DNA from 3 places in the Cutibacterium sp. LaCa_255 genome. Region 2 is predicted to be linked to each of the others. Evidence: predicted binding sites of a transcription regulator. Region 2 holds the regulator's gene; each other region holds the start of a gene.

The links. The regulator HrcA, encoded in region 2, represses chaperone genes, less so after heat shock. The targets are predictions, from matches to a motif close to TTGGCACTCGNNNNNNNCGAGTGCCAA.
Region 1: a site for HrcA is predicted at 6,352-6,378, ahead of groL (chaperonin GroEL). Genes of this name have one in related genera too.
Region 3: a site for HrcA is predicted at 7,873-7,899, ahead of groES (co-chaperone GroES). Genes of this name have one in related genera too.

The regions. Positions count from the first base shown of each region.
Region 1 is NZ_CP190956.1:540,019-550,037, forward strand. It holds gene cobT (nicotinate-nucleotide--dimethylbenzimidazole phosphoribosyltransferase) at 1-1,577, shown strand, start outside; gene ACP8ML_RS02390 (adenosylcobinamide-GDP ribazoletransferase) at 1,574-2,413, shown strand; gene ACP8ML_RS02395 (helical backbone metal receptor) at 2,410-3,174, shown strand; tRNA gene ACP8ML_RS02400 (tRNA-Thr) at 3,254-3,329, shown strand; gene ACP8ML_RS02405 (S-ribosylhomocysteine lyase) at 4,188-4,670, opposite strand; gene manA (mannose-6-phosphate isomerase, class I) at 4,697-5,878, opposite strand; gene ACP8ML_RS02415 (DUF3263 domain-containing protein) at 5,927-6,211, opposite strand; gene groL (chaperonin GroEL) at 6,547-8,178, shown strand; gene ACP8ML_RS02425 (CPBP family intramembrane glutamic endopeptidase) at 8,371-9,162, shown strand; gene ACP8ML_RS02430 (copper homeostasis protein CutC) at 9,166-9,852, shown strand; gene ACP8ML_RS02435 (serine hydrolase) at 9,879-10,019, opposite strand, start outside.
Region 2 is NZ_CP190956.1:1,032,203-1,042,221, reverse strand. It holds gene ACP8ML_RS04640 (PTS mannitol transporter subunit IICBA) at 1-987, shown strand, start outside; gene ACP8ML_RS04635 (zinc-dependent dehydrogenase) at 1,014-2,060, shown strand; gene ACP8ML_RS04630 (16S rRNA (uracil(1498)-N(3))-methyltransferase) at 2,078-2,818, opposite strand; gene dnaJ (molecular chaperone DnaJ) at 2,815-3,990, opposite strand; gene hrcA (heat-inducible transcriptional repressor HrcA) at 3,994-5,013, opposite strand; gene ACP8ML_RS04615 (MBL fold metallo-hydrolase) at 5,157-5,840, shown strand; gene ACP8ML_RS04610 (inositol monophosphatase family protein) at 5,867-6,628, opposite strand; gene ACP8ML_RS04605 (DUF3097 domain-containing protein) at 6,625-7,503, opposite strand; gene hemW (radical SAM family heme chaperone HemW) at 7,588-8,766, opposite strand; gene ACP8ML_RS04595 (ABC transporter substrate-binding protein) at 8,918-10,019, shown strand, end outside.
Region 3 is NZ_CP190956.1:2,057,103-2,067,121, forward strand. It holds gene ACP8ML_RS09335 (GuaB3 family IMP dehydrogenase-related protein) at 1-514, opposite strand, end outside; gene guaB (IMP dehydrogenase) at 549-2,063, opposite strand; gene mptB (polyprenol phosphomannose-dependent alpha 1,6 mannosyltransferase MptB) at 2,160-3,659, opposite strand; gene ACP8ML_RS09350 (alanine/glycine:cation symporter family protein) at 3,946-5,670, shown strand; gene groL (chaperonin GroEL) at 5,817-7,412, opposite strand; gene groES (co-chaperone GroES) at 7,424-7,720, opposite strand; gene ACP8ML_RS09365 (LppM family (lipo)protein) at 7,927-8,889, opposite strand; gene ACP8ML_RS09370 (LppM family (lipo)protein) at 8,992-9,819, opposite strand; gene ACP8ML_RS09375 (THUMP-like domain-containing protein) at 9,867-10,019, opposite strand, start outside.

The sequences.
Region 1 (10,019 bases), 490 kb from region 2:
CTGCCCGAGCCCGTCAGCAGGTGCTCACCAAGCCCGAGGGTTCGCTCGGGCTGTTGGAGGATCTCTCGATCCGGCTGGCGGGAATGTACGGACAGGTACCGGTCCCTGTCCCGAGCCACCCGGTCGTCGGGCTGTTCGCAGGCGACCACGGGGTGTGGGCCCAGGGAGTCTCCCCGGATCCTCAGGAGATCACCACCCAGCAGATGGCCAACATGGCGGCCGGCGGGGCAGCGATCAGCGTGTTGTCGCGGCAGATGGGTGCGCAGCTGTGGATCACCGACGTCGGTGCCCTCCACGAGGTCGACGCGCCCATTCGCCAGCGTTGCGTGCGACGAGGCACCGATGACATCTCCCAGGGCCCGGCCATGAGTGCTGACGAGGCCGTCCAGGCCCTTGAAGTCGGTATCGAGACCGGCCTGGAGGCTGTCGAGGGGGGAGCAGACATCCTCGTCACTGGCGAGATGGGCATCGCGAATACGACGCCGGCCTCGGCACTCATCAGCGTCTTCACCGGGTGCTCTCCTGCTGAGGTGACGGGTAAGGGCGCTGGGTCGGACGACCGTCGTCACCAGCACAAGATCGGTGTCGTGTCCCGCGCACTCCAGGTCAACCGGCCCGACGCCGACCACCCGGTTGAGGCATTGGCGAAAGTGGGAGGCTTCGAGCACGCCGCCATGGCGGGGTACATCCTGGCCGCGGCCTCCCGGCGGGTTCCGGTGCTCATCGACGGGGTTATCGCCTGCTCGGCAGCTCTGACGGCCACCGCGATCTGCCCGGAGGTACGCGACTTCATCATCACCAGCCATGCCGGCGCCGAGCCGGGAATCACTGCGTCCACCAGCGCACTCGGTCTTCCGGCCCTGCTGGATCTGGGGATGCGGCTGGGGGAGGGGTCGGGGGCCATCCTCACCCTGCCAATCGTTCAGGCCAGCGCCCACATCCTCAACGAGATGGCCACCTTCGAGGACGCCGACGTCACCGACATCAAGGTGACTGGGGAGACCGATCTTCCCGATGCCCTCGATACGAGCGCTCCCCCTTGTCGAGTCCTGGTTCTGGGGGGTGCGCGATCCGGGAAGTCGACCTTCGCTGAGTCGAGGTTGCCCCATGGCTCTCGCGTCACCTACGTTGCTACCTCCCAGCGAAATCCTGACGATGCTGAGTGGGAGGAGCGGATCCGGCTGCACCAGGCCCGGCGCCCGGCGACCTGGAAGACCGTCGAGACCCCGGATATCGCGTCCGTGCTGCTGGCTGACGACGACTCTCCGGTACTCGTGGACTGTCTCGGGGTGTGGATCACGCGGGTCCTCGACGAGGTCGGAGCATGGGTTGCTGATCCCGGGGACGAGTCGTGGCAGAGGTCCTTGAGAAATCGCGTCGATGAACTGACCGACGCCATCCGTCGTACTCGGCGCGACGTCACCTTCGTCTCGAATGAGGTGGGGATGGGGGTTGTGCCTGACACCCCGGCGGGACGGCTTTTCCGCGACGAGCTGGGGCGCCTCAATGCGGCTGTCGGGGATGCCTGTGACGAGGTGTGGATGTGTGTGGCCGGGGTCCCGAAGAGGTGGGCATGAGCGACGAACGGCATGTGGATCTTGGAAAGCTCGGTCCGCTGCGTGGCGTGGCGGAGGCCCTGTCCCTCTTCACGATCCTCCCCGGGCCGTACCTCAGTGACATCGACCGTCCGCTGGCTCGTCGGGCCATCACGGCATTCCCCTGGCTGGGGCTGTGTCTGGGGGCGGTGGCCGGCGGAATCGTCGCCCTGGTCCTCGGACTGGGAGCCGGATCGTTGCTGGCCGGGGTGCTCGCGCTGTGCTGGCTGGCCGGTGCAACCGGAGGCTTCCATCTTGACGGGGTCGCCGACACTGCTGACGGTCTGGGGTCGCGAGCAGCGCCGGACAAGGCCCTTGAGATCATGAAGAAGTCCGACATCGGTCCGATGGGTGTCATCAGCATCGTCCTGGCACTGATCGTGGACGCGGCTGCTGTGGTGAGCCTGGCCGGAACGACCGTTTCGGGGGCATGGTGGCGTGTGGCGATGGTGGTTGCGCTCGGGCCGGCCATCGGTCGAGCTGCCATTCTCTTCGCCACGATGACCGGCGTGCCCTGCGCTCGTCCGGGTGGATTCGGGTCCCTTGTCGCCGGGGTGACGACCCCTGAATCAGCCTCGATCAACCTGACGGTTCTGGGAGCTGTCGTGGCCTTGGCGGGCTTTGTCGCCGGAGGCTGGCGGTGGTGCCTGATCGCCCTGATTTGCGCCGCATTGGCCCTGCTCATAGCGTGGGCCTGGATTCATCACCTGGTGAGGCGTCTGTCCGGGATGACGGGGGACACCTTTGGAAGCATCAATGAGGTGACGCAGATGAGTTTCTGGGTGCTGTCCGCCCTGGCCGTGGCGGTGGTGTCATGATCGACGATCTTGGTGCCGACGTGCCGGTGAGCGGACGAGTGCAGCGGGTGGTGAGCCTGGTGCCGTCAATCACCGAGGCGATTGCGGCGACGTGTCCGCAGACTCTGGTGGGATGCACGGATTACTGCATTCGGCCTGCCAACCTGGACGAGGCTGTCGGCCACGAGGTGGCGCGAATCAGGGGGACGAAGAATCCTGATCGGGCAGCCATCACCGACCTGGAACCAGATCTGGTCGTCGCCAATCAGGAGGAGAACCGCGAGCACGACGTCACCTTGTTGCGGGACGCCGGTGTGCCGGTGTGGGTAACACGGATCGACACGGTATCCGAGGCGATCTCCAGCCTGACGAGGCTTCTCGTGGAGGGGTTCGGCGTCGAGAGACCGCAGTGGCTGTGCGATGCCGATGAGGAGTGGAACCAGCCCTGGACTGACGAGGTGCGCAGTGCCGTCGTCGCGGTGTGGCGGGATCCGTGGATCTGCGTCGGACAGGACACCTACATTGCCGACGTGTTGAGGCACGTCGGCGTGGAGTTGATCGATGTGCCGGGGGAGTCCCGTTATCCCCACGCCGAACTGGCCGACCTCATCTCGGCCCGTCCAGACCGCGTCATCTTGCCCGACGAGCCCTACCATTTCGGCCCTGACGATGTATCGGCTTTCCCTGACCTCGACGTCCGTCTCGTCGACGGCCAGAAGCTGGCCTGGTACGGCCCGTCCATGGTCGGTGCCCGTCGATACCTCTGCGAGATGCTGTCCTGACGACACAGCCGGTGTGCTAGCTGGTCACACCATGCTGGCAACATGTGCCACAATGTCCCACGTCGCCGTGAGGCGGCATGCCTCTGTAGCTCAGTTGGTAGAGCGCCGCTCTTGTAAAGCGATGGTCGCGGGTTCGAATCCTGTCAGAGGCTCCACTGGCCCCTAGCTAGATCTCAAGGAAAACTGTCATCGCTGAGATCCAGAGCTGTTCGCAAAACGCCCGCACGAGGGAAAATCTGGGTTCACGCCTCGTAGCCGCCTTGCTTGCTGCAGGTGGTAAGTGTGCCAGTACTTTTGCGTAGTTCAGCTGCCGCACCGCTTCCTCCCGGGTATCCCTCGGGAAAAGTGATTCGGGGACCTATATCCCGGAGTGCCGTACCTCTCCGTTGCGAAGAGGTTTCTACGGTACTGATGTAGATCGGTGTTCCGAATGGGGAACTACATGGAATAAGTATGAGATTGATAACTCGTGGGAAATAGTGACATCGTCTGGATCGACAGCAATGAAACAAGAGGGTTCATCGAGAGTCTTCCTTGCACAGGCGAGCAAGTGTGGTTGTCAACGATTGAGCTGCCATCTGGATAGACAGTAAAGGGTATGTCAAGTGATCTAAAAATAACTATCTCCTTTGCGGAAAGCAGGAGTGCAGGCGTCGGAAACTTGTTTTTAGATGTACGTCAGTGATGGGCTCACCAAAGCTATCAATGGTCGCTTCGAACATGATCCATAGCTTGGCCCTTGGGTTTTGGTAATGCTGCCAACTACAATACCCGCACGCAGATGGATTCAGACCCCCAACTACGCCTTCGATTGTGAAGAGTCCGTATCCTTGATCATTGGGGAGGGGTTGTTGAAGCCCCATTCTCTAAGGGAATTTCTCCATTCCCAGTGCCGACACCATTCACCTTGTGGGGTGCTCCGATGTCGATCGGAGCACCCCTTGTCCGGGCGTATGACGGCATGTTTCCCTGTGATTTGCACTCTGGACGATGAATCGACATCGCAGGAGCGCTCAGGCCATCACCTGTTCCCATTCGTCACGGTGGTCCAGCATCCGTCGGACGGCGTCTTGAGCCGCCTCGAGCGAGTGGCTGGCTCCCCATCCGCACTGAATCTCATTGGCGGCTGGAGTGGCATCGAGTGTGAGAATGTCACGCAACGTTGTTTCGACCAGCTCGCAGGTGGCTGGTACGTCCGGCTCGCCGACCATGATGAGGTAGAACCCGGTCTGGCATCCCATCGGTCCGAAGTCGATGACGGACTCTGAATGGTTACGCACGCACTCGGCGAAGGAGTGCTCGATCGAGTGGATCGCAGGCATCTCCAGATGATCCTTGTTGGGCTGGCAGAACCTCACGTCGTACTTGGTGAGGGTGTCGCCGGCGGGCAGGTGTTTGACGTCCGCCACGCGGACAAACGGTGCCGCTACCTTGGTGTGGTCCAGGTTGAAACTCTCGACGTTCATCTTGTGTGCCATGGGTCCATCCTCTCGCAAGCTCTCGAATTCCACACGAGGCAGCGTCACACCCCGGCAGCAGCGAGGAATCCGTCGCAGTTCCCGTCCACCTGTACCTGTTCGCCAGCAGGAATCCAGACGGCCTGTCCACGCACGATCTCGTCAGTGCCCTGGGGGCTTGAGCACACCGCATAGCCACCGGTGATGAGCAGGATTCGGGCTAAGTCGTTGGCCGGCAGGATGGCTGGACGGGTGGTGTCGAGGTCGAGTTCCCATAGTCGGAACTGTTCATCGGTGCCCGGGAAGATCCGCATACCTGGATCTACCTCTTCGGCCGTCATGACCCATGGTTCCTGCGTCTGGAAGTCCACGATCTCTATCAGGGAATCGACGTCGATGTGTTTGTCGGTGAGTCCACCACGCACGACGTTGTTGGAATCAGCCATGATCTCGATTCCCGTTCCTGACAAGTAGGAATGCATGAGACCGGGCGGAACGGCTAATGCCTCTCCGGGCCTGAGATGAATGCGGTTGAGCATCAGTGCTGCCAGGATCGATGGGTCTCCGGGGAAGTACTCGTCGAGCTCGACAGCGGTGCGCGCGAACTCACCCAGCGGGGTGTCCTCGCCAACATGGTTGACGGCCCCGGACACCACCTCGGTGACGATCTGCCGACGCAGGTCATCCCCGGCGAGGCAGTCGAGGAAGGTCTCGGCCAGTGCCGCCGGGCCGGAACGCTCGGTCAACGATCCCAACACCGGATCCACCGGAATACGAATGTCCAGCCCGTCGAAGAGTTGACGGGTCTCATGCGGATCCCGGAACCCGCACAGTCCCTCGAAGTCGCTCATGGCGACGAGGATTTCTGGCTTGGGCCAGTCATCGACGAAGGTGCGCTGGGAATCGGTGACGTCAACGCCAGCCTGGTTCTCGCGTACGAATCCATTTCGCGCCATACGGGCGTCAGGGTGGGCCTGGAGGCTCAGTGGGCGGCGAGCCGAGAGGATCTTGAGCAGGAAAGGAAGCCTGGATCCGAAGGCATCACGGCTGCGCTCACCCAGCTCCTCGGGGTGAGCGTCGAGGTATTCGGTGAGGGGAGCACCGTCAAGGGTCGATGGTGAGGTTTCGTGGGCCCCGAGCCAGTACTCGGCCCAGGGCTGGCCGTCGGCTTCCCTTCCCAAGATGTCAGGGATCGCGTCATAGGAGCCCCAGGAGTACGTCCGGACCGTACCGGTCAGGCGTTTCATAGTGTGCCTCTCGTCAATGGCGTCGCATCGTTGACAACGCCGCGTGTGTCATCCGAGCAGCTGCGCGCTGCGGGCCTTGCGCTTTTGACTGCGGACTCGTTGCAGCCTCCCGACGAGGGCGGGCGCATATCGCGCGGCCGACTCATCGTCGATCAGCTCGTTGAGTCGTAAGTGGTAGCGGGGGGACGACATGTTGAGCCTCTCGCGGATGACGGTCTCCTTGTCAACACCCGGGTTCCCGGTCTGCCAGGACTCCTCGAGATCCAGAATCGCGCGGTCCGATGCACTGAGATCGCTGGACGTCGCGGTTTCAGGGGCGGGAGAATCTGACACAAGGCCAGTCTAGGGCGCGCATCACAATCACCACCCGGTGACGCGACGCAATCTGCCTGACGCCATCGTCGGCAGCACAATCAGTCACTTTCCGCTCATCAACTCTTTGCACTCACTGGGTGCGAGTGCTAAACATGTCATTGGCACTCGGCAAGCGAGAGTGCTACTGCCCGAATCGGTGTTGCGAGTGCCGACGAGGGTGGTCATCCCGGTGATGAGATCACCAGATCGTCCGTCGCGGGCATCACGGGGAAATACAACGCGGGGTCGCTCCCGCCACACCATCTGACGTCCACGGGCTGCCAGGCCCACCGGAGCGGAGGAATTCCCCAAACATGGCAAAGCTCATCGAATTCAACATCGAGGCCCGCCGCGGGCTCGAGGCGGGTATGAACACCCTCGCCGACGCGGTCAAGGTCACCCTCGGCCCCAAGGGTCGCAACGTCGTTCTCGAGAAGTCGTGGGGCGCCCCCACCATCACCAACGACGGTGTCTCCATCGCCAAGGAGATTGAGCTCGACGATCCGTACGAGAAGATCGGCGCTGAGCTCGTCAAGGAGGTCGCCAAGAAGACCGACGACGTCGCTGGCGACGGCACCACCACCGCCACCGTTCTCGCCCAGGCCATGGTCCGTGAGGGCCTGCGCAATGTTACCGCCGGCGCCAACCCGATGGGCCTGAAGAAGGGCATCGAGACCGCCGTCGAGGCCATCAGTGCTCGTCTGTCCGAGATGGCCATCGACATCGAGACCAAGGACCAGATCGCCTCCACCGCCTCCATCTCGGCTGCCGACACCACTGTCGGTGAGATCATCGCCGAGGCCATGGACAAGGTCGGCAAGGAAGGCGTCATCACCGTCGAGGAGTCCAACACCTTCGGCCTGGAGCTCGAGCTCACCGAGGGCATGCGCTTCGACAAGGGCTACATCTCGCCCTACTTCGTCACCGACACCGAGCGCATGGAGGCTGTCCTTGAGGACCCCTACATCCTCATCGTCAACTCCAAGATCTCCTCGCTGAAGGATCTCCTGCCGATCCTCGAGAAGGTCATGCAGTCCGGCAAGCCGCTCTTTGTCATCGCCGAGGATGTTGAGGGAGAGGCCTTGGCTGGCCTCATCGTCAACAAGATCCGCGGCACCTTCAAGTCTGTTGCCGTCAAGGCCCCGGGCTTCGGCGACCGTCGCAAGGCCATGCTCAACGACATCGCCATCCTCACCGGTGGTCAGGTCATCTCCGAGGAGGTCGGCCTGTCCCTCGACGCCGTCACCCTCGACCTGCTGGGCCACGCCCGCCAGGTTGTCGTCACCAAGGACGAGGCCACCATCGTTGACGGTGCCGGCGACTCCGAGCAGATCGCTGGACGCGTTGCCCAGATCCGCAAGGAGATCGAGAACTCCGACTCCGACTACGACCGCGAGAAGTTGCAGGAGCGTCTCGCCAAGCTCGCCGGCGGTGTCGCCGTCATCAAGGTGGGTGCTGCCACCGAGGTTGAGCTCAAGGAGCGCAAGCACCGTATCGAGGACGCCGTGCGTAACGCCAAGGCTGCCGTCGAGGAGGGCATCATCCCTGGTGGTGGTGTCGCCCTCATCCAGGCTTCCAAGGCCGCCACGATCGAGGGGCTGGAGGGTGATGAGCTCACCGGCGCCCAGATCGTCCGGACCGCCTGCTCCGCCCCCCTCAAGCAGATCGCCATCAACGCTGGTCTCGAGGGTGGAGTTGTGGCTGAGAAGGTCGCCGGTCTGCCCGCCGGAGAGGGCCTCAACGCTGCCACTGGCGAGTACGTCGACATGGTCAAGACCGGCATCATCGATCCGGCCAAGGTGACCCGTTCGGCCCTGCAGAACGCCGCTTCCATCGCGGCTCTGTTCCTCACCACCGAGGCCGTCATTGCTGACAAGCCTGAGCCTGTGAAGGCCCCGGCTGGCAGCGATATGGATGGCATGGGTGGCATGGGCGGAATGATGTGATCTAGCTCATTCGATCCACAATGGGGCGTCCCCGCGGGGACGCCCCATTGTTGTGTCTGATGGCACTACTGACGAGTGTCGGTAATCGACTAGTCTCGGACGGTGCCCTCGACACCCACATACCGTCGTCCTGTCGATCGTTTCCTGGCCGGAGCCGGCACCTTCCATCCGCTGTTGTCATTGTTGGCAGCAATGACCATCCTCGGGGTGGGACAGGGTGGTTTCGCGCTTGTGCTCACGGCCTTGGCAGGTGGTCATCCAGACGCTCAGACTTCGACGATCCTGCTTCTGGCGTCATTCTCAGGGGTCTGGTTGCTGCTGTGGTTGTGGATGAGGTTCGTCGAGCAGCGGCCGATGGTGTGCCTGGGTTTGCGCGGGCTCGCCCGGGACATCTGGATCGGCGTGGCAATCGCAGTGGCGGTTCTGGCAGTTGACGTCGCTGGCATGACAGCCAGCGGCCAGGTCCGGATGGCGTGGGCCCGTCCTGATGCCATGAGCGCGGTGCTCGTAGCCGCCTCGCTCCTGTTGTTCGTGGTTCAGGGGTGTGCCGAGGAAGTTGTGCTGCGCGGCTACCTCATGCAGTCGGTCGCAGCGAAGTGGGGGGTTCCTGCCGGTCTTGCCATCCAAGCTGTGGTCTTCGCTGTCCTCCACGGAGCAAACCCGGGGATGACGTCGATTGCACTGGTCAACGTTGCGGGATACGGCCTCATGCTGGGTCTCTTGGTGGTGTGGCGAGGAAATCTGCTCGCTGCTATGGGATTTCACAGCGTGTGGAACTGGTTGCAGGGAGTGGTATTGGGATTGGACGTCTCCGGACTGGGCTTCAGAAACACCCTGATGACGGCTGACAAGACGGTCGGATCCCATTCCTGGCTCACCGGAGGAACCTTCGGGGCGGAAGGATCCATCATCAGTACCGGCGTCCTCGTCATCCTCATCACTGGACTTGTCGTGGTGATTCGGCGCGACTGGCGCAAGAATTAGGCCATGGCATTGCTCGAGGTCATCTGTCTGCACGAGAACGACGCCAAGCGGGCAGCACAGGGAGGTGCCGATCGCATCGAATTGGTCGGCACGATGGACGACGACGGTCTTGCGCCCGGCCCAGAAGTGCTGGCACGCACCCTCAGCGCCGTTGACATCCCGGTGCGTCCCATGCTGCGCCTTGACGGTGGATTTCGCGCTGACCCGCGCAGACGTGACGAGATGCTCCACCTGGTCAGCACCTATCGTGACCTCGGTGCTGACGGGCCGGTGCTGGGATTCCTCGACGAGGCTACCGGGGTTGACGTCGGGACCGTCACCGAGCTGACGGCGGGCTGGCCGGGCTGGACCTTCCACCGAGCCATCGACAACAGCCTGGAACCCGACAAGGCATGGGTACAGCTGCTGGGTCTGCCGGGGCTCGATCAGGTTCTCACTGCCGGATCACCGCGGGGGATCGATCACGGTCTTGACGACCTCATCGCCCGAGCCGAGGCCACCCCGCGTGTGGCCGAGCTCATCATGGCTGGTGGCGGTCTGCGGCCCGAGCACGTCCCGTGGCTGTATCGGGCCGGGGTCAAGGCCTTCCACATCGGCGGCCCGGCTCGGCCTCAGGGGTCGTGGAAGGCGTGGGTGGACGTCGATCTGGTGAGGTCATGGCGCGATCTCCTCGATCGTCTCGACGGATGACCGCGACTCGATGAGTCGGGGAGAACTCAGAACGCCTGAATCCACACGTCCCGGGTTCCGGGTGCGCGGAAGGGGATGTGACCGTGGTCGTCCCCGACAGCCTGAGGCGCCGGGGCGGCGGTCTGAGTCGGCCGAGCTGACGGTGGCGGCGGAGGAGTCGTCACGCT
Region 2 (10,019 bases):
GGGTCAATCATTGCGTGGTTCCTCATGTGTCAGCCTGGACACTACGTGGCCATGATTGCCGATTTCCTAATTGCAACCGTCGTCTCCTTCATTGTGGCAATGTTGGTTATCCGCAAGGATCATGACAAGGGCGACACCGTCGCTGAGGATCAGGACCGGAACGTCGTTAGCGCCGCCCCAGCCAGTGCCGCAGCACCACTTACTGACATCTCCGAAGTCGTCATCGCCTGTGACGCCGGTATGGGTTCCTCGGTAATGGTCGCGTCCGCCATGAAAAAGAGGTTGTCGCCATATGGGATCAACGTCGCCCACACGGCCATCGACCAAATTCCCCCAGACGCATCACTCATTCTCACCCAGCAAGGGCTCGTTGACCGCGCTCACAAGCGCGCCCCGGGCGCCCGTGTCGTCGCGTTTACGAATTACATGAACGATCCTGCTTTCGATCGCGTCGAGGCTGAAATCCGCGCCGCTCACGGTGCACCAGGGACTGCTGACGACGAAAAACTCCCCCAGACGTCGACCGCAGACAGGCCCTCTAGCACCCATGTCGCCACCAGCGTGCTGCCCCGAGACGCCATCCGTCTAGGACAACACGCCGCGAGCAAGGAGGAGGCCATCACCATGGCTGGCCAGGTACTCATTGACGAAGGTGCCGCAGACGATGTCTACGTCAAGGGCATGCTCGCCCGAGAAGACCAGATCTCCACCTACATGGGCGCGGGAGTCGCGATTCCCCACGGCATCAATGAAGTCCGCAATCACATTGGCAAGGCCACCCTGGGCTTTCTTCAGTTCCCCGAGGGAGTTGAATGGGATGGGAACACCTGCACCGTCGTCATTCCCATCGCATCGTCGAGCGACGAGCACCTCGAGATCATGGCGACCCTCGCAAGACTCTTGTCCAATGCTGAAACCGCCCGCCAACTTCGTGAGGCGTCATCCGCCGACGAAGTACTCCGTCTTCTCACTTCCCAGCAGGCGTAAAACCACATCATAGAAAGGCACACATCATGAAGGCATTGAGGTTCCGCGCACCCGAGGACGTTCGTCTCGAAGACATTCCCGAACCAGAGTGCAAACCTGACGAGATCAAAATCAAGGTTCGCAATTGCTCCACCTGTGGCACCGACGTCAAGATCCTCCACAACGGTCACCAGAACATCACTCGAGTCACGACCATGGGACACGAGGTTGCCGGTGAGATCGTCGAGATTGGCTCGAAAGTGGCTGAAGGATGGAAGATCGGTGACCGAGTTCAATCGATTGCTGCGGTCCCATGCGGCGAATGCCACGAGTGCCGAAAGGGATGGATGCAGGTCTGCCAGAACCAGACCAGTATCGGATACCAATACGACGGTGGCTTCGCCGAATATATGGTTATCCCGCCGGAGGTGCTCAGGGTAGACGGTCTCAATCGCATCCCCGACGGCGTCGATTTCGATGAGGCCAGTGCTGCCGAACCCTTCGCGTGCGCTATCAACGCCCAAGAACAACTTGGCATCGAAGAAGGTGATTTCGTCGTCATCTTCGGTGCCGGCCCAATCGGCTGTATGCATACCCGCATCGCACGCGGCGTGCACAAGGCCGGCACTATCGTCATGATCGACATCAATGCCGAACGCCTCGCTATGTCGGCCGCTGCTGTCAAACCCGACGTCACCATTGACGGTTCACAAGAAAATGTCGTCGCCAAGATCATGGACCTTACCGATGGCCGAGGTGCTGATGTCGTTATCACAGCTACCCCAGCTAACATTACTCAGGAGCAAGCTTTGTCAATGGCAGCTCGAAACGGCCGTATCTCATTCTTCGGCGGACTACCGAAAACCAACCCGACGATCACCTGTGACTCGAATCTGGTCCACTACCGTCAACTCCATATCCATGGCGCGAACGGTTCAGCCCCCGAGCACAACAAGCGCGCCTTGCAGTACATCGCGTCGGGACGGGTTCCGGTCAAGGACCTCATCACCCGACACGTGAAACTCGATGACGTCATGACGGTCTTCGACATCGTCGCCAAGGGCGAGGCCATCAAAGTAACCGTCGAGCCCTGACCGGCTCCGTTAAATTCTCATCCGCAGGCGGTGAGGTCGGCTATGGCCCGTAACTGGGCCAGTCCGACCACGCCAGCCGTCGAGGTCCGCAGGACCCCATCAGACACGATCACCGGATGAGCCCCGGCAGCCACGAAGGACTCGACTTCCTGGTCGGTGATGCCGCCCTCAGGCCCGACGATGACGATCACCTCACCAGACTCGGGCAGGTCCTGGTTCACCAGCGGCTCGGTGGCCGACTCGTGGAGCACATAGGCAGCGTCAGCATCGCGAATCCTCTCAACCACATCCTTGGTCTGCGCCAGCTCAACCTGGGGAACGAGGAATCGTCGTGACTGCTTGGTGGCCTCGCGGGCAGCCGCCTGCCACTTCGCCACACCCTTGGCCTGCCTGTCGCCTTTCCAGCGCACGATGCTGCGATCGGCCTGCCAGGCCAAGATCTCGTGAACCCCCATCTCGGTGAGGGTTGCCACCGCAAGCTCAGCGCGGTCGGTTTTCGGCAGGGCCTGGACGGCAACCCAACGGTGAGCCGTGACAGGGGCCTCGAGCACCTCGGTCACCTCGACGCTCACGGATCCCTTCGTCACCTCGACGGCAGGTCCGCGCACCGCATGGCCCACGCCGTCGGTGACGAGGACGGACTCTCCCATCCGAATGCGGCGCACCGAACCGGCGTGGTGGCCTTCCGCACCGGTGATCTCGACCACCGACCCGGGCGTGGCCCCGGAAACCTCCCCGAGGAAGCAGGCGTCACTCATCCGCCGAAGGCTTCCTTGATGCGGGAGAACATGCCGTGTCCACCCGACTTCTCCACGGACGCCGCCACCTTGGTCTCCCCGCGGGCCTCGGCCAACTGGCGCAGCAGGTCCTTCTGGTGGGAGTCGAGCTTGGTCGGTGTCTGAACGATGAAGGTGACGCCCAGGTCGCCCCGACCGCCACGACGCAGCCTCGGCACTCCCCGCTCAGGCACGACGATGCGGGTTCCCGACTGGGTTCCTGCCGGCACCTCGACGCTGACCGATTTCTGGGACTCCTCGAAGTCCTCGCGATCGGCCTCGAGGGTGTGCACCGGAACCTTGGTTCCCAGCGCAGCCGCCGTCATCGGGATCGTGACGACCATCTCGAGGTTGTCACCCTCGCGGGTGAAGACCTCGTGCGGGCTGATCGTCATCTCGATGTACAGGTCACCTGCTGGGCCACCACCGGGCCCCACCTCTCCCTGTGAATCCAGGTGGATCCGGTTGCCGTCGGCAACACCGGCAGGAATCTTGACGTTGATGGTGCGGGTGGTGCGCACTCGTCCCTCACCGGAGCACTCCTGACACGGATCCGGGATGACCGTGCCGTAACCACGGCAGGTCGGGCAGGGCTGGCTGGTGCGAATGTCGCCCAGGAAGGAACGCTGCACCGTGATGACCTCACCACGTCCCTGACAGGTGTTGCAGGTGACGGGCTCGGAGCCGGACTCGGCCCCCTTGCCCTGACACTTGGGACACACAACTGCGGTGTCGACCTCCAGCGGCTTGGTGACGCCGAACACCGCCTCGGCCAGGCTCAGGCGCATCCGCACCAGGGCGTCCTGACCTCGCCGGGTCCGTGAGCGTGGCCCACGTCCGCCACCACCGAAGGAGGTTCCACCACCGAACATGGCGTCAACGAGGTTGGTGAAGTCGAATCCAGCGCTGCTGAATCCTCCCTCCCCGAATCCGCCCATGCGGGCATTCGGGTCGCCACCACGGTCGAAGACGGCGCGTTTCTGCGGATCCTGGAGCACCTCATAGGCCTCCTGGACCTTCTTGAACTCGTCCTCGGATCCCGGTCCGGCCACATCGGGGTGGAGTTTCATGGCCTTGCGGCGATAAGCCTTCTTGATCTCGTCGGCGCTCGCATCGTGGGAAACACCGAGAATCTCGTAGTAGTCGTTGCTCAAGGATCATCCTTCTGCCAGGAACCGGCCCACATAACGGGCCACGGCTCGCACGGCTGCCATGGTTGAGGGGTAGTCCATTCGGGTGGGTCCGACCACGCCGAGGCTCGACAGGGTATCGTCGGATCCGTATGTGCTTGCCACCAGTGAGGTGGACTGGAAGGGCACGTCAGTGTTCTCGGCACCAATACGCACCGTGACCTCACCGGCTTCTCCAGCGGTGGCCTCGCCGAGCAGTCGCATCAGGACGACCTGCTCCTCGAGAGCCTCCAAGACCGGACGCACCGTCGTCTCCCACTGTGCACCGAATGCGGTGAGATTAGGAACCCCGGCGACCACCACGCGGGCAGATGGGTCGACGGCGAGGATCTCCAGGACCGTCGCGACGACGGAGGTCGCGCGCGGCCCCTCAGCCGGCCCGAGTTCGTCAAGAAGCCGATTGAGGGAGTCGACGGCCTCTGCCACCGTCAGACCGACGAGGGCCTGGTTGAGCCGGGTACGAAGGGCGACAAGATTCTGCTCGTCGTGACCGGGAAGCTCCACGATCCGCTGCTCCACCGACCCCGAGGACATGATGAGGACGATGAGGATGCGGTCGGTCGACAGGCTCACCAACTCGAGGTGACGGATCGTCGCCGTCGTCGCCACCGGATACTGCATGATGGCGACCTGGTGAGTGATCTGGGCGAGCAGTCGCACCGTGCGACGCACGATGTCATCGAGGTCGACGGCTCCGGTCATGAAGGCCTGGATGGCCCGGCGCTCTGGCCCGGACAGCGGTTTGAGGGTGGCGATCCGGTCGACGAAGAGGCGATACCCCTTGTCCGTCGGGATACGACCGGCGCTGGTGTGGGGGTGGGTGACGTACCCCTCCTCCTCCAGGACGGCCATGTCATTGCGAACGGTTGCCGGGGACACCCGAAGCCCGTGGCGTTCCACCAACGCCTTGGAACCCACCGGCTCCTTACTGGAGACGTAATCGGTGACGATGGCCTTGAGCACGTCGAGCTTGCGGTCGTCGAGCACAATCCCTCCTCACGCGATCCCATCGGGTACAAGTCCCACTTTGGCACTCTCAGGTGCCGAGTGCCACCTTATCGCGTTCACCTGACGTCCTTCTGCCTCTCTCGCTGGCAGCGCACGCCTCGGGACGTGCCACACTGGTGATCATGTCGACGAATCCCGAGACTCCCCGGTGGTCCGCTCTCACTGCCCGGGTATGGACGACCGTCATCAAACCGGAAGCCGTCACCTGCGGACTGGTCGCCGGTGACGATCATGTCCTCCTCATCGACACCGGCTCGGCTCCTGAACAGGGACACGCCCTGGCGATGTCGGCGGCATGCATGCTAGGTCGTCCGGTTGATCGGGTCGTCGTCACCCACCATCATTATGACCACAGCGGCGGACTCCCTGGGATTGACGGGGCTGAGACCTGGATGCATGAGGCCGCTCTGGCTCACTGCCCTGATCTCTGGGTCGACCATCCCATCGCGCTGATGGCCTATGTCGACCTGGGCGGCATCGGCGCCGAGGTCATCCACCCTGGTCCGGCCCACACCGACGGAGACCTCGTCGTCATCGTCCGCGACGAGAAGGTGACCTTCGTCGGGGACCTGGTGGAGACCGCAGGAGAGCCACAGTCCGACGAGACGACCGATGTCCGAGGCTGGCCGCGCGCCATTGACTCGGTCATCACCGGCACCGATGGTGTAGGCGTCTACGTACCTGGCCACGGGCACCCGATCGATGCGACCGCCGTCATGAAGCAGCGCGCCGCGCTCGCCGAGAGAGTCCCCGTCGAGATCCCGCTCACCCCGGTGACCAGGCACGTTCCTCCCCAGCCGGCCTGATGCGGGCCCGGCCCCGCACGGCTAGCTCAGCGCAGCAGTTCAGCAACTACCCGGTAGGCATCCTCGTCGGCTGCGACGACGAGTGTTCCCGACATCTCGCGAGGCCCGTACTCGGCCCCGTCGACAGTCCGAACGACCCCGCCGAGCTCGCGCACCATGAGGGCGCCAGGCAGGTGATCCCACGGGTGGGAGTGCTGATAGGCGGTGACGTCGTTCTCCCCCAGGCAGATCAGTGGGTAGTCCACCGCGCAGCACCACTTCGACATCCGCCACTCCACCTGTGGTGAGGCGATCTTGTAAGCCTCGTGGGTCGTCGCGGCGCGAACCGGGATGCGGGACCCGTCGCGGGTCACCGCCTGACCGTCGCAGGTGACCCCGGCACCGCGCTCGGCACACCACATGTGGCCGTACTGGGGCTGCCAGATCCAGGCCCTCACCGTTTCGCCACGAATGAGTTGAGCGAGCATGACCCCGTGGTCCACCGATCCGTGGACGAAGTTCTTCGTGCCATCGATGGGATCGATGACCCACGCCAGGTCGGCGCCCGGAACGGCGTCGAGGATGGTCGGGTCGGCAAAGGCGGACTCCTCCCCGACGACGACTCCACCGGCGTGCTTGGTCAGCGCCGCGCCAAGCTCCTTCTCGGCCTGACGATCGGCGTCGGTGACGAAGTCTCCGGGCTTCTTCTGGTGGATCTGATGATCATGCAAGGACCGGAACCGCGGATCGATGATCCTGGCACTGACGTCCCGGATGAGGTCGCAGACCGTCTCGGCATCGATACTCATGCCGTCTCCTCATCGTCCAGCTCGTCGACGTGGTCACAGGTGACGAAGTCGATGAGTTTCTCCATCTCGGTGTTGAACCGTGGATCCAGGTCGTGCCAGTCACGCACCCTCTTCAACATGGCCTGCCAGGCCTTGCCCACGTCGGCCTGGGTGGAGTGTGGCAGGCCGAGACGTTTCAGGGTGCCGAGCTTGAAGTCCTCGTCCATCGGAACCTCCGGCCACCCCTTCCGTCCGATCCGCTCGGGCTTGATGGCCTGCCAGATGTCGATGAACCGGTGTCCGGTGATCATGACGTACTCGCCATATCCGCCGCGTCTCACCTCGTCAGCCACGCGGGATTCCTTGGTTCCGGCAACGAGATGGTCGACGAGCACTCCCAGTCGATGCCCAGGGCCCGGCTTGAACTCGGCGACGATTCCGACCAGGTCGTCCATACCGCCCATGTATTCCACGACGACCCCGACGTGGCGCAGGTCGTCTCCCCAGATCTTCTCGACGAGTTCGGCGTCGTGACGACCCTCGACGTAGATGCGGCTGGGAAGGGCAACGCGAGCTGGCCCAGCCGCTCCGGCAACGGACCCCGACGCCGTGTGTTTGATGCTGGCACTGCCCTGACGAGGGGGAATGCACAGATTGACGGGCTTGCCGTCCACCCAGAAACCCGGACCGATGGGGAAGGACTTGCGCTTGCCCTTGCGATCCTCGAGCACGACCAAGCCGTTCTGCCACGCGACGACGGCCCCGACGTATCCGCTCGATGGATCCTCGACAACCATGTCGAGTTCCAATGGCATGTCGACGCTTTTCTTCATGTGAGAGGTGCGCCAGCCGCTTGCGAGGACGTCGTGGGAATACCGGTCGATCACGGTAGCCACTGTATTGCCACGCATGGCTATGACGACAAGCCGTGCATCACCAGATGAAATGACCCACTCGGCATGACCACCCGCGCAATGGCCTCACACCAACAGATCCGTGATGATCCTGTCTGCCACCATTCGCCCGGACAGGTTGAGTACCAGGTGACCGCCTCGGATCGCCCCAAGTCCCTGCTCCACGACGTGGTCAGCCCGGTGACGTTCCACCTCTGTCAGCTGGGACAACGGCAACCCGTCAGCCAGACGCAGCTGCAGCAGCACCGTCTCCTCGTGACGCTGCTCCGCGTCGAGGACCTCATGGTCCTCGACGGGCAGACGACCCTCGGCCAGCCTGCCCCGGTACGTGGCGGGATGCTTGACATTCCACCACCTCGTCCCGTTCACGTGGGAGTGGGCTCCAGGACCAATCCCCCACCAGTCACGTCCCAGCCAGTACGCCATGTTGTGACGACACCGATGGTCATGACCGTCGCGGGACCGGGCCCAGTTCGACACCTCGTAGTTGACGTACCCTGCCTCGGTGAGGGCCTTCTCGGCGATGAGGTACTTGTCGGCGAGGTCGTCCTCGTCAGTCATCGGTAATTCGCCACGCCGGATGCGCGCTGCCAGCCTGGTGCCCTCTTCGACGATGAGGGAGTAGGCGGAGACGTGATCGGGCTCGGCCGACAGCGCGGCCTCGAGACTGCACCGCCAGGAACCGAGGTCCTCCCCGGGGGCGCCGAAGATGAGGTCGAGGCTGACGTCGTCGAATCCCACCTGGCGGGCCAGCCTTGCCATCTCCACGGCACGCCCGGGCCGATGACGACGATCCAGAATCGTCAGGACGAACTCATCGGAGGACTGCATTCCCATGGACAACCGGTTGATCCCGGCTGCGAGCAACCCAGAGAGCACATCCTCGTCCAGGGTTTCCGGGTTGGCCTCCGTGGTGATCTCGGCGTCGTCGTCGATCCCCCACACAGTACGGATGTGGTCGACGAGCTCTCCCAGTTGGGCTGGGGTGAGCATCGTCGGAGTGCCTCCCCCGAAGAAGATGGTGGACACCGCCGGACGCCGTCTCCACATCTGCCCAGCGAGGTCCAACTCGCGATGAGCCGCCTCCAGGTAACCAGGGATGGCGTCCTCCCCCATGGCTGCGAGCACATAGGTGTTGAAGTCGCAGTATCCGCACCGGGACGCACAGAACGGCACGTGCAGATAGATGCTCCATGGGCCGTCAGCTGCCTGGAGCTGTGGCAGGTCGCCGTTTGCGTGAGTCATGGTCCTCCTGAGGTCCAAGGTGCGAATGCGGCCCTTGCATGATGCCATCTGGGCCGGAGACGGCTCAGCCGCACGAGTTCACAGCTATTCGAATGGCGAACACCACGATCAACGGGTGAAATTTCAACAGTTTGAGGTTTAAGCTGCCGCCATGATCTTCTCTCGCCGTCACTTCCTCAGCGCATCAGCCGGTTTGGCCACTGCCGCGGTCCTAACCGGATGCGGATCGAACACCGGTAGCGTCTCCACCGGCTCGAAATCCAGCGCCGCTTCGGGTGGCTCCGGAAAAATCGTCCAGTGGTACCACGAATACGGCGAGAAAGGGGTCCAGCAGGCCGTCAATCGCTACGCCAAGGATTACAAGGACGCCACGGTTACCGTGAAGTGGAACCCCGGTACCGACTACATGAAGCTGCTGAGCACCACCCTGCTGTCCGGATCGGGCATCCCTGATGTCTTCGAGTCCGAGTACGGCGCCACCCTCGACATGATTCAGAAGGGTCAGGTCGTTGATCTCACCGACACCATCGGTGACGCCAAGTCCAAGTTCTCGAAGCCGGTGCTGGATCGCATGACCCTCGACGGCAAGATCTACGCGATCCCGCAGGTCGTCGACATGCAGCTGCTCTACTACCGCAAGTCAGCCCTGGAGAAGGCCAAGCTGTCGGCCCCGACCACCTTCGAGCAGCTCGTCGAGACTGCCAAGGCCGTCAAGACCAAGGAGATGGGCGGCTTCTTCGCTGGCAACGACGGTGGCGTCGGTGTGCTCGGCAACCTTCTCATCTGGGCCTCCGGATTCGACCAGCTCAACGACGACCATACTGACGTCGCCTTCATGGAGCAGGCCTTCTTCGACGCCGTCGCCGCTTACCGCGACTTCTACAAGTCCGGCGCCCTGCTGACTGCCGCCTCCAAGGATTGGTTCGACGCCTCCCCCTTCACCAATGGCGAGACCGCCATGCAGTGGGGCGGCCTGTGGTCGTTGGGCGACATCTCCAAGAAGTGGAAGGACGACTTCGGCGTCATCCCGTTCCCTGCCATCGGTAAGTCCGGCAAGCAGGCCGTGCCCTTCGGCGCCTACGGTTCCTGTGTCGCCGCCAAGGGAGCGAGCAACGACGTCGAGGCCGCCAAGAAGTACGCCAAGTGGCTGTGGGTCGATCAGACCGACAAGCAGGTCGACTTCGCCAACTCCTACGGCACCCACATCCCGTCTCAGCCTGACCTCACCGACAAGTGCTCCCAGATCAACAACG
Region 3 (10,019 bases), 1.0 Mb from region 2:
CACTACCGACATGCTCGGCCGACACCGTCGTGCCACGGATGACGAAGAAATCAGCCCCGGTGTTGACGACAGTCTCGGAGAACCGAGACGCATTCTTCGGCGACAAGGACCCGGCTACCGGCACTCCGGCGGCCCGAATCTCGGTCATCCTGGCGGTGATGAGCTCGGCCTTGATCGGCTCGGAGTAGATCTCCTGCATACGGCGGGTGGTGGCGACGTCGTCACTCAGCCCGGCCAGCTCCTCGAGGTACGGCGTGGGGTCCTCGTAACGGGTCCACAATCCCTCGAGGTTGAGCACACCGAGGCCACCCAGACGCCCGAACTCGATGGCCGTCGCCGGGCTCATCACCGAGTCCATCGGGGCGGCCATGATCGGGAAGTCGAAGGTGAGAGCGTCGATGCGCCACTCCAAGTTCACCATCTCGGTGCCGCGGGTGCGCCGGGAAGGGATGAGAGCGATGTCATCCAGGCTGTACGCCCGGGTGGCACGCTTGCTGCGTCCGATGTCGTACATGATTCCTTTCCTGCCGGATTCTCCGGCTCGCCCGTCAGTGGGCGGAGTAGTTGGGGGCCTCGACCGTCATCTGAATGTCATGCGGATGAGACTCCCGCAGACCGGCCGAGGTGATGCGCACGAAACGACCACGCTCGTGCAGCTGGCCAATGGTGCGGGCGCCGGTGTAGAACATCGACTGACGCAGACCGCCAACCAGCTGGTAGGCCACCGCCCCCAGTGGGCCACGGTAGGCAACCTGACCCTCAATGCCCTCCGGGATGATCTTGTCATTCGTGGTGACGTCACCCTGGAAGTAGCGGTCCTTGGAATAGGACAGCTTCTCGCCACGCGCTGACATGGCACCCATCGATCCCATGCCACGGTAGGTCTTGAACTGCTTGCCGTTGATGAAGGCGAGCTCACCCGGGGACTCCTCGCAACCGGCCAGCAGGGATCCGAGCATGACGGAATCGGCACCGGCGACCATGGCCTTGGCGATGTCGCCGGAGTATTGCAGGCCACCGTCTCCGATGACCGGCACGCCGTACTGGCGAGCAGCGCGGGACGCCTCGAAGATGGCAGTCACCTGGGGGACGCCGACACCGGCAACCACACGAGTGGTGCAGATCGAGCCCGGCCCGATGCCGACCTTGATGCCGTCGGCTCCGGCCTCGCAGAGCGCCTTGGCAGCCTCGTAGGTGGCGATGTTGCCGCCGACGACGTCTACCCCCTTGGCGGCAGGCTCGGCCTTGAGCTTGGCGATCATGTCGAGAACGCCCTGGGTGTGGCCGTGAGCGGTGTCGACGATGATGAGGTCGACACCCTCCTCCACCAGTGCCATGGCGCGTTCCCACGAGTTGCCGAAGAAACCGATGGCAGCACCCACGCGCAGACGCCCCTGAGGATCCTTGGTGGCGTTGGGGTACTTGTCGGCCTTGACGAAGTCCTTGAGGGTGAACAGGCCGCGCAGCTTGCCGTCGGCGTCGATCAACGGCAGCTTTTCGATCTTGTGCGCGGCCAGCAGGGAAAGGGCGTCGGACGGACTGGTGCCCACCGGAGCCGTGACCAGCGGGGCCGGGGTCATGACCTCGCGGATGAGGCGCCGCGGGTTCTCCTCGAAGCGCATGTCGCGGTTGGTGATGATGCCGACGAGGTTCTCCTCCTCGTCGACGACCGGAACACCGGAGATGCGGTAAGTGTGGCAGAGCTCCTCGGCATCAGCCAGGGTGGCGTCCGGGGAGATGGTGATGGGTTCGTCGACCATGCCGGCCTCCGAGCGCTTCACCTGATCGACCATCGCGGCCTGGTCCTCGATGGACAGGTTGCGGTGCAGGATGCCGAGGCCACCCTCACGGGCCATCGCCACTGCCATCCGAGTCTCCGTGACGGTGTCCATCGCTGCGCTGACAAGCGGGATTGCGATGTCGATGTTGCGGGAAACCTTGGTCGTCGTGTCGACCTGGGAGGGGATGACGTTGCTCTCAACAGGCTGGAGCAGGACGTCGTCAAAAGTGAGGGCCAGTGGTGCCAGCTCCTCAATCGTGGTCGGGCGGGAGTCCGAGGTCATGAGCCACCTTTCGCCGGGATAAACGTCATCCTATCGCCGCGGGCGTCGAGGTCGCCCAGCCGATCGCCCCGAGCTGGCCGGGAACGCTGGTCGCCGTCAGGTCGTGGCCGTCACGAAAGCCCACGCCGTCGGGACCCGCCGGACAATGAGACATCCGACGATGACCAGCGGCAGGCACACGTAAGGCGACCAGTACCACTGCAGATGGGCCAGGATACTGACGGCCACCACTCCGACGATGACGATGTCGCGGTGGGTGCGACGCAATGGAATCGAGGCGACCAGGGCCAGCGGCCCGATGAGGTACCAGGGTTGCAGGGAGGCCCCGAAGACAGCGAAGGCGATCATGACGCCGGCCTGCAGTCGCAGCGGACTGCCCAGCTGTCCGATGGAGTCGTCCATGCGTCGCAAGGATGGGACAGGGCCCCATCGGGCCCAGCACCACACCATCGCGACCAGGGTGAGGACCAGGCTGACGATGATGGCCGGGCCGACCAGCTCGTCCAGCGGGATCCGACCACTTCCCCGCAGGATCTGAACCACCAGGGCGATCGGTGAGTCGCTCGTCACGGAGACAGGACTGCCTGCCGTCGGGTTGAGCCATCCCAGCCCCAGACCATGGACGGCGGAGATCCCGCCGAATACCGCCAGGGCCGGAATGGCTCCAGCAGCGGTGCGGGCGAGGAGGGCCGACCAGCAATTCCGGTTCGTCCAGCGGTGGCCGCCATGACGCACCGCGTGGACGTGGGCCAGGGTGACGACGCCCACCCCGGCCAGCACGCCCGGCTGCTTGACGGTGCCGGCCAGACCGACGATCGCCCCACCAGCAACGAGTCCCAACCATCCACGTCCGGACAAGATCAGGTGGATCGCCACGATCAGCGCCGCAAGGGACAGGCCGACCTGGAGCCCGTCATTGTGCATGCCGCCGATGATGCTCAGGGTCGTCAAGGGGCAGCATGCCCCCAGCCAGAGGGCATGATCGGGGTCGGCACCGGCATACCGCGCCAGCTGCGGCATCGTCCAGAACATCAGAGCGATGCCGATGATGGCCGGCACGCGCATCAGCAGCACCGACCACAACGGATCGGCGTGAGCGATCGTCACCATCGCTGCCTGGATCCACAGCGATCCCGGCGGATACACCGCTGTCGTACCCCCCCACGGAGTGCCGACGGCCTGACCAAGCACGCCTGCCAAACCCTGGGGAACCACGTAGGGGTCCAGACCCTGAGCCAGGACCCACCCCTGAGCAGCATAGGCCCAACCATCCCGACTGAGCAGCGGCGGACCGAACAACAGCGGTAGCGACCACGTGACGAGGGCGAGGAGGCGAGTGCCGACAAGTTTCCGGGAACGCAACCACGCGATGATCATGGCGCTCAAGCCGACGACACTGCTGGCAACCACGGCCACCCCGACGGGACGCACCTGCTCCGGCATTCCGGCATGGGGAGAACCCCATCCCCACACCACCATCATGACGGAGCCGACGAATCCCATCACGAGCACCTCGACGAGGCGGCGTCGATCGGGATGGGAATGGGCCAGCGCAGGCTGACGATCATGGAAGTGGGTCGTCGTGGTCATCAGCATTCAGCGTAGGGGAACCACACAGCCAGACGACGAGAGAAGACACGGTGTCGAGCGTTTTGGGCCAATTGTCACCCCAACCCGCTAAGGTGTATGAGGCGGTTGTGCTCCGCCACAGGTGCGGCCCTGCCCCCCCTGATACCGGAGTGTGGTGTGGTCGTGCCCACCGGGTCTCTGGCCCCTGTGCGTGTTGAGATCGGTCGGGAAAAGACCGGTACCGCATTGCGGTGTCGCCGGGCTCGGTGTCCAACGTCGTCAACGGATAGGACCGTTCGTGCCACCTGGCATCATGTCATCGCCCGTTTCCGCAATTCTCGAGGCCCCGATTCCAGCTCCGCTGAGCTTGGACCAGGCCATCGACAAATTCTTCTCCCCCATCGCCACCACCATTTCTGACGCGGTGTTCTGGGCCATCCCATTGCCCGGAGGCAATGAATTCCCGCTCATCCTCGCGTGGCTGTTGGCAGCTGGAGTCTTCTTCACGATCTACCTGGGCTTCCAGCAATTGCGCCCAGCCTCAATTCGCCATTCCAGCCATGTGGTGCGAGGACACTTCTCCCGTCACACCGATCCTGGTGACGTCACCAGCTTCCAAGCTCTCGCCACCGAGTTGTCGGGCACCGTCGGCCTGGGAAACATCGCCGGTGTCGCCATCGCCATCGCAACTGGCGGCCCAGGCGCATCTTTCTGGATCGTTGTTGCCGGTCTGGTCGGCATGAGTGTCAAGATGTCCGAGGCGACCCTCGGTGTGAAGTTCCGCGTCGTCAATGAGGACGGAACCACCTCCGGCGGTCCGATGTATTACCTCCGGGATGGCCTGGCCTCGATCGACAAGCCCAAGCTCGGTCGCGTCCTCGCCACCCTGTTCGCCGTCTGCACCACCTTCGGCGTCATCGGCGCGGGCAACATGTTCCAGTCCAACCAGGCCGCCTACCAGCTGGCGATGTTCGCCGGTGGCAAGGACTCCTGGATCGGCACCCACATGTGGGTTGTCGGACTGGTGTTCGCGATCCTCGTCGGCATCGTCATCGTCGGCGGTGCCTCCAAGATTGGCGCTGCCACCTCCAAGATCGTCCCCTTCATGGGCATCCTCTACGTCATCATGTGTCTGGCCGTGATCGGCGCGAACATCACCGAAGTTGGTGACGCCTTTAAGGCCATCTGGTCGGGCGCCTTCACTGGCCATGGCATCGCCGGAGGCGTCCTCGGCGTGCTCATCGTCGGCGTTCAGCGTGCTGCCTTCTCGAACGCAGCCGGTGTCGGTACCGCGGGCATCGCCCACTCTGCCGTGAAGACTCGTCACCCGGCACAGGAGGGCTTCGTCGCTATGTGGGAGCCGTTCATCGACTCCGTCGTCATCTGCACCATGACGGCCATCACCATCATCATCACCGGTGTCTACAAGGATCACGACGCCGATGGTGTTCAGATGACCGCCCACGCTCTCGAGACGGTTGCCCCGTGGTTCAGCTCCCTGCTGACCCTGGCTGTCGTCCTCTTCGCCTTCTCGACGATGCTGTCGTACTCCTTCTACGGCAAGAAGGCTGTTGGCTTCCTGTTCGGGAACTCGGCCACCGCCGAGCGCATCTACAACGGCATCTTCCTGCTCCTGCTGGTTGTCGGTGCGGCCACGAACATGGCCTCGATCCTCGCTCTGGCCGACGCCATGCTCTTCCTCATGGCTGTTCCGAACGTGATCGGCATGTACTTCCTCGCTCGGGTCGTGGCTCGCGAGATCAAGGGTCATCGGGAGCGTGTGGACGCCGGCGTCATTCCTCAGGTACCTGAGGATGCCCAGGCCGGCATGATCGTCGCCAACGAGGCCACTCCTGAGCAGCTCGAGACTGCTGACGAGGAGTACGCCCTGCGTGCGGCAGCCATGGACGCTCGTAGTGAGGAGCTCGATCTGGGACACACGGCCCCAGACACCGAGCGTGACTACCTGGATCATCTGCCCGAAGACCATGAGTTGTTCAACACCATGGACCGTGACGGCAAGCCGCTCAAGGACTGACGCCATCGCGTCGTGAGTGCACGGGGCCCGGGGAATGCTCCCCGGGCGCATCACGAAGACCGACCGGTCACCGGCACGGACGTATAGCAACGGGCCCCGGAACCAAACGGTTCCGGGGCCCGCAGTGATCAGCGAGGATCAGTGACTCACTTGTCGTCGTCTTCTTCCTCCGGCTTGTCCACCACGAGGGTCTCGGTGGTGAGCAGCAAAGCGGCGATGGAGGCGGCGTTGGCCAGCGCGGAGCGGGTCACCTTGACAGGGTCGATGACACCGTCGGCGATGAGGTCCACGTACTGACCAGTCTTGCCGTTGTAGCCGTGTCCGGGCTCCATCTCGGCAACCTTGGAGACGATGACATAGCCAGGCTCGCCACCGTTCTCGGCAATCCAGCGCAGCGGCTCGCGAACGGCCTTGGCGACGATCTGGACACCGGCCTTCTCGTCACCCTCGAGGTGAAGGTTCCCGTCAAGCACGTGCGCGGCATGGATGAGGGCGGAGCCACCACCGGCGACGATGCCCTCCTCGATCGCTGCACGAGTCGCGGAGACAGCATCCTCGATGCGGTGCTTCTTCTCGTTGAGCTCGACCTCGGTGGCCGCACCCACGCGAATGACACACACACCGCCGGCGAGCTTGGCAATACGCTCCTGGAGCTTCTCGCGGTCCCATTCGGAGTCGGAGTTGTCGTACTCAGCACGCAGCTGGGCGACGCGTCCCTCGACGTCGGCCTTGGAGCCGGCGCCGTCGACGATGGTGGTGTTGTCCTTGGTGACGACAACCTTCTTGGCGCGACCCAGAACCTCGAGGCCCACCTGGTCGAGCTTGAGCCCGACCTCGGGAGCGACGACCTGACCACCGGTGAGGGTGGCGATGTCCTGCAGCATGGCCTTGCGGCGGTCACCGAAGGCCGGAGCCTTGACGGCCACCGAGTTGAAGGTGCCGCGGATCTTGTTGACGACGAGGGTGCTCAGGGCCTCCCCGTCGACGTCCTCGGCCACGATGAACAGGTTACCGTGGGCGGCGATGACCTTCTCCAACAGCGGGAGCAGGTCGTTCATCGACGAGATCTTGCCGGAGTGGACGAGGATGTAAGGATCCTCGATCACGGCCTCCATGCGGTCCTGGTCGGTGACCATGTAGGGCGACAGGTAGCCCTTGTCGAACTGCATGCCCTCGGTGAAGTCGAGCTCGGTGCCGAAGGTCTGGGACTCGTCGACGGTGATGACGCCGTCCTTGCCAACCTTGTCGAAAGCCTCGGCGATGAGCTCACCGATCTTCTCGTCACGGCTGGAGATAGTGGCGACACTGGCCATGTCCGAGGTGGTGTCGATGGCGCGCGAGATAGAGCGAAGCTCCTCCACGACGGCGTCGACGGCCTTCTCGATACCGTGCTTGAGACCGACCGGGTTGCCCCCGGAGGCCACGGCGCGCAGTCCCTCGTGAACGAGGGCCTGGGCGAGCACGGTGGCGGTGGTGGTTCCATCACCGGCCACGTCGTTGGTCTTGGTGGCGACCTCCTTGGCGAGCTGGGCGCCGAGGTTCTCGTAAGGATCGGTGAGATCGACCTCCTTGGCGACGGTCACGCCGTCGTTGGTGATGGTCGGGGCTCCCCACTTCTTGTCGAGAACGACGTAGCGCCCCTTGGGGCCGAGGGTCACCTTGACGGTGTTAGCGAGGGTGTCGACGCCGCGCTCGAGGGAGCGACGGGCCTCCTCGTCGAACTGAAGCTGCTTGGCTGCCATGTATCAGCGCCTCACTTCTCGACGACGGCGAGGATGTCGCGAGCGTTGAGGAGCAGGTACTCCTGGCCATCGTACTTGACGTCGGTGCCGCCGTACTTGGAGAAGATGACGACGTCACCCTCCTTGACATCCATGGGAACGCGGGTGCCCTTGTCGTCGACGCGACCGGGGCCAGCGGAGATGACCTTGCCCTCCTGGGGCTTCTCCTTGGCGGTGTCCGGGATGACGAGTCCGGAAGCGGTGGTCTGCTCGGCCTCGAGAGGCTGGACGAGGACGCGGTCCTCGAGCGGCTTGATCGTGGTTGCCACGTCAAGACCCCTTTCTACTGAAGACGGATTGTGTCATTGTCTCTCGCCAGGGGTTGCGAGCCCCGAGCGCGACGAACCATCGGCGTCGCGGGTGCTTCAGGTCCGTTGGCACACTCACCACGAGAGTGCCAACCACGAAAGTACACCCGTGGTTGGCACTCAGGCAACGGGAGTGCCAGAAACGGCCTTCCAAATATCGGCACCAATCAGTTGGATCCGTGGTTCTTCCAGAAGTCATCAGGGTTTGAGAGCGGCTGCTGATCAGGCTGAGGAGCCCCGGTCACATTCCCCGGGACATGTCCCCATGGCTGACCTAGCTGACTCTGGCTCGGGTTCTGGTAGGGCGACTGTTGTGCCTGAGGATTGCCCCGGTCGGGTTGACTGCCCCACTGCGGGGTCTGGCTGTTCCACTGCTGAGGCTGTTGCCCCTGCGGCTGCCCCGGATACTGCATCGCCCACGGGGCATCACCGTTCTCCGGCTCGCTCGCCTTCGGACCCTTCTTCTTGAGCACGACAGCCACGACGATCCCGATGATCGCCAAGGCCGCCACCGCGACGACGATCCAGACCCACGCCGGCACACCATCGTTGCGCTCACCAGTGGCGCTGAGCCCCTCGCTCGAGAACACGTCCTTGGGATCGGTCCAGGTGACGGTGTTCCCGTCGACCTTGCTCGATCCCGAGTGGCTCAACACCTTGCCGGGGAAGATGATGGAGACCTTGAAGTCGCTGAGCATGCTCGCATCGAGGGACTCGGTGGAACCACCTGCGTCATTGAAATAACCCGCATTCATCTTGAAGGTCACCTTGTCTTTGTCGAAGGTGATCTTGCTGCCGTCATCCTTCTTGTTGTACTCGGCTGCCGTGATGTCGCCCGAATAGGTGCAACCGATGTACTGATCATCCTCGAACTTTTCACCCTTCGCGCTCGAGGCCCCGCCGCCCATGCCCTTGACGTCACTGCAGTTGGAGAACTGGGAGGTGAGATCCTCCCCCGACATGTCGGCCATCGACTTGGAGATACCAACCGTGGCCTTGACGTGAATGTGATCCTCGTCCTTGATCTCCATTGCCGTGTCGAATTTGACGCACCCGGCGAGCAGCAACAGGGGTGCAAGAAGCAAGACCAGACAGCGTCTCATATGGCGCGAAACACTCAGCATGCCCACATGGAATCACAGGCATGGGGCCTGACGGTAGGCCCACATGTGCAAACCAATGAAACGGAGCCCTGGAAGCCATATGGTTCCAGGCCTCGTACGAGCTCGCGGTCAGTGTGCGTTTGGGCCAGGCTCAACGCCAGGAGCATGGGGTGGCCGACGGCCTCCCTGGGCAGCCTTCCTCTTGTCCACGACCACAGCTGCAATGGCACCACCAATGGCGACGACGACCACCGCGAGAACCACCCATGTCCAGCCGGGGAAGCCACCTCCGCGCTCGCCTGAGGCCTCCAGGCCCGAATACGATTCGAGGTCCTCGATGTCAGTCCAGGTCACGGTCTTGCCGTCGACCTTGCTCGCCCCCGAATGACTGAGGACTTTGCCAGGGAAGGTCACAGAGACCTTGAAATCAAAACCCTTGGCTGAGCCACCCAATTCCGAGGAGCCAAACCCAGAGATGGCGTCCTGCAGATCAGAACCATCAAGACGGAACCGGACCTTGTCGTCATCAAAGGCGATGAAGATAGGGCCGTCGCCCGCAAAACCCTTCGAAGGTGTGGTCGACGGTTTCGCACTACTCGAGGATGAGGATGCTTGGCCCGTCAGCTCAGCGACCGTCATCGTGCCGGTCACCGTGCAGCCCAAATACTTGTCGTCGTCAAAGGGTTTGACCGTCATCTTGTCGGCAGCGTTCTCATCCAACTCATATGATTTCTTGAGTTCCGAGCAATCGCGAAGCTCTTTCGTGACCTCCTCGGCCTCACTTCCCGTGAACTCGTCGAGGACCGACTTGAGAACTCCGACGGTCAAGGTTGCATCAACATGGTTTTCGTCCTCGATGACGAAACCAGCGTTGAACTTTCCGCACCCCGACAGCAGGAGGAGCGGAGTCAACAGCAGTGCAGTGAGGTATCTTGCCGAGTGCCGAGTGGCCACCATGAGCACATGACATCACAGATAGGTCGATTCTGGATACGGCTGGAGGATCAGCGCATTCGATCACACACCAAAACCTTGGCGTTTTTCCTTGTCGGAGTGCAGATGAGAGTGATGGAACGTGGCCCAGAGGGCTTGAGCTTTCGTCGCCACGCGACGGGATCGACGTCAACACCACGCTTCTTGATCTCGAGGGTTCCGAC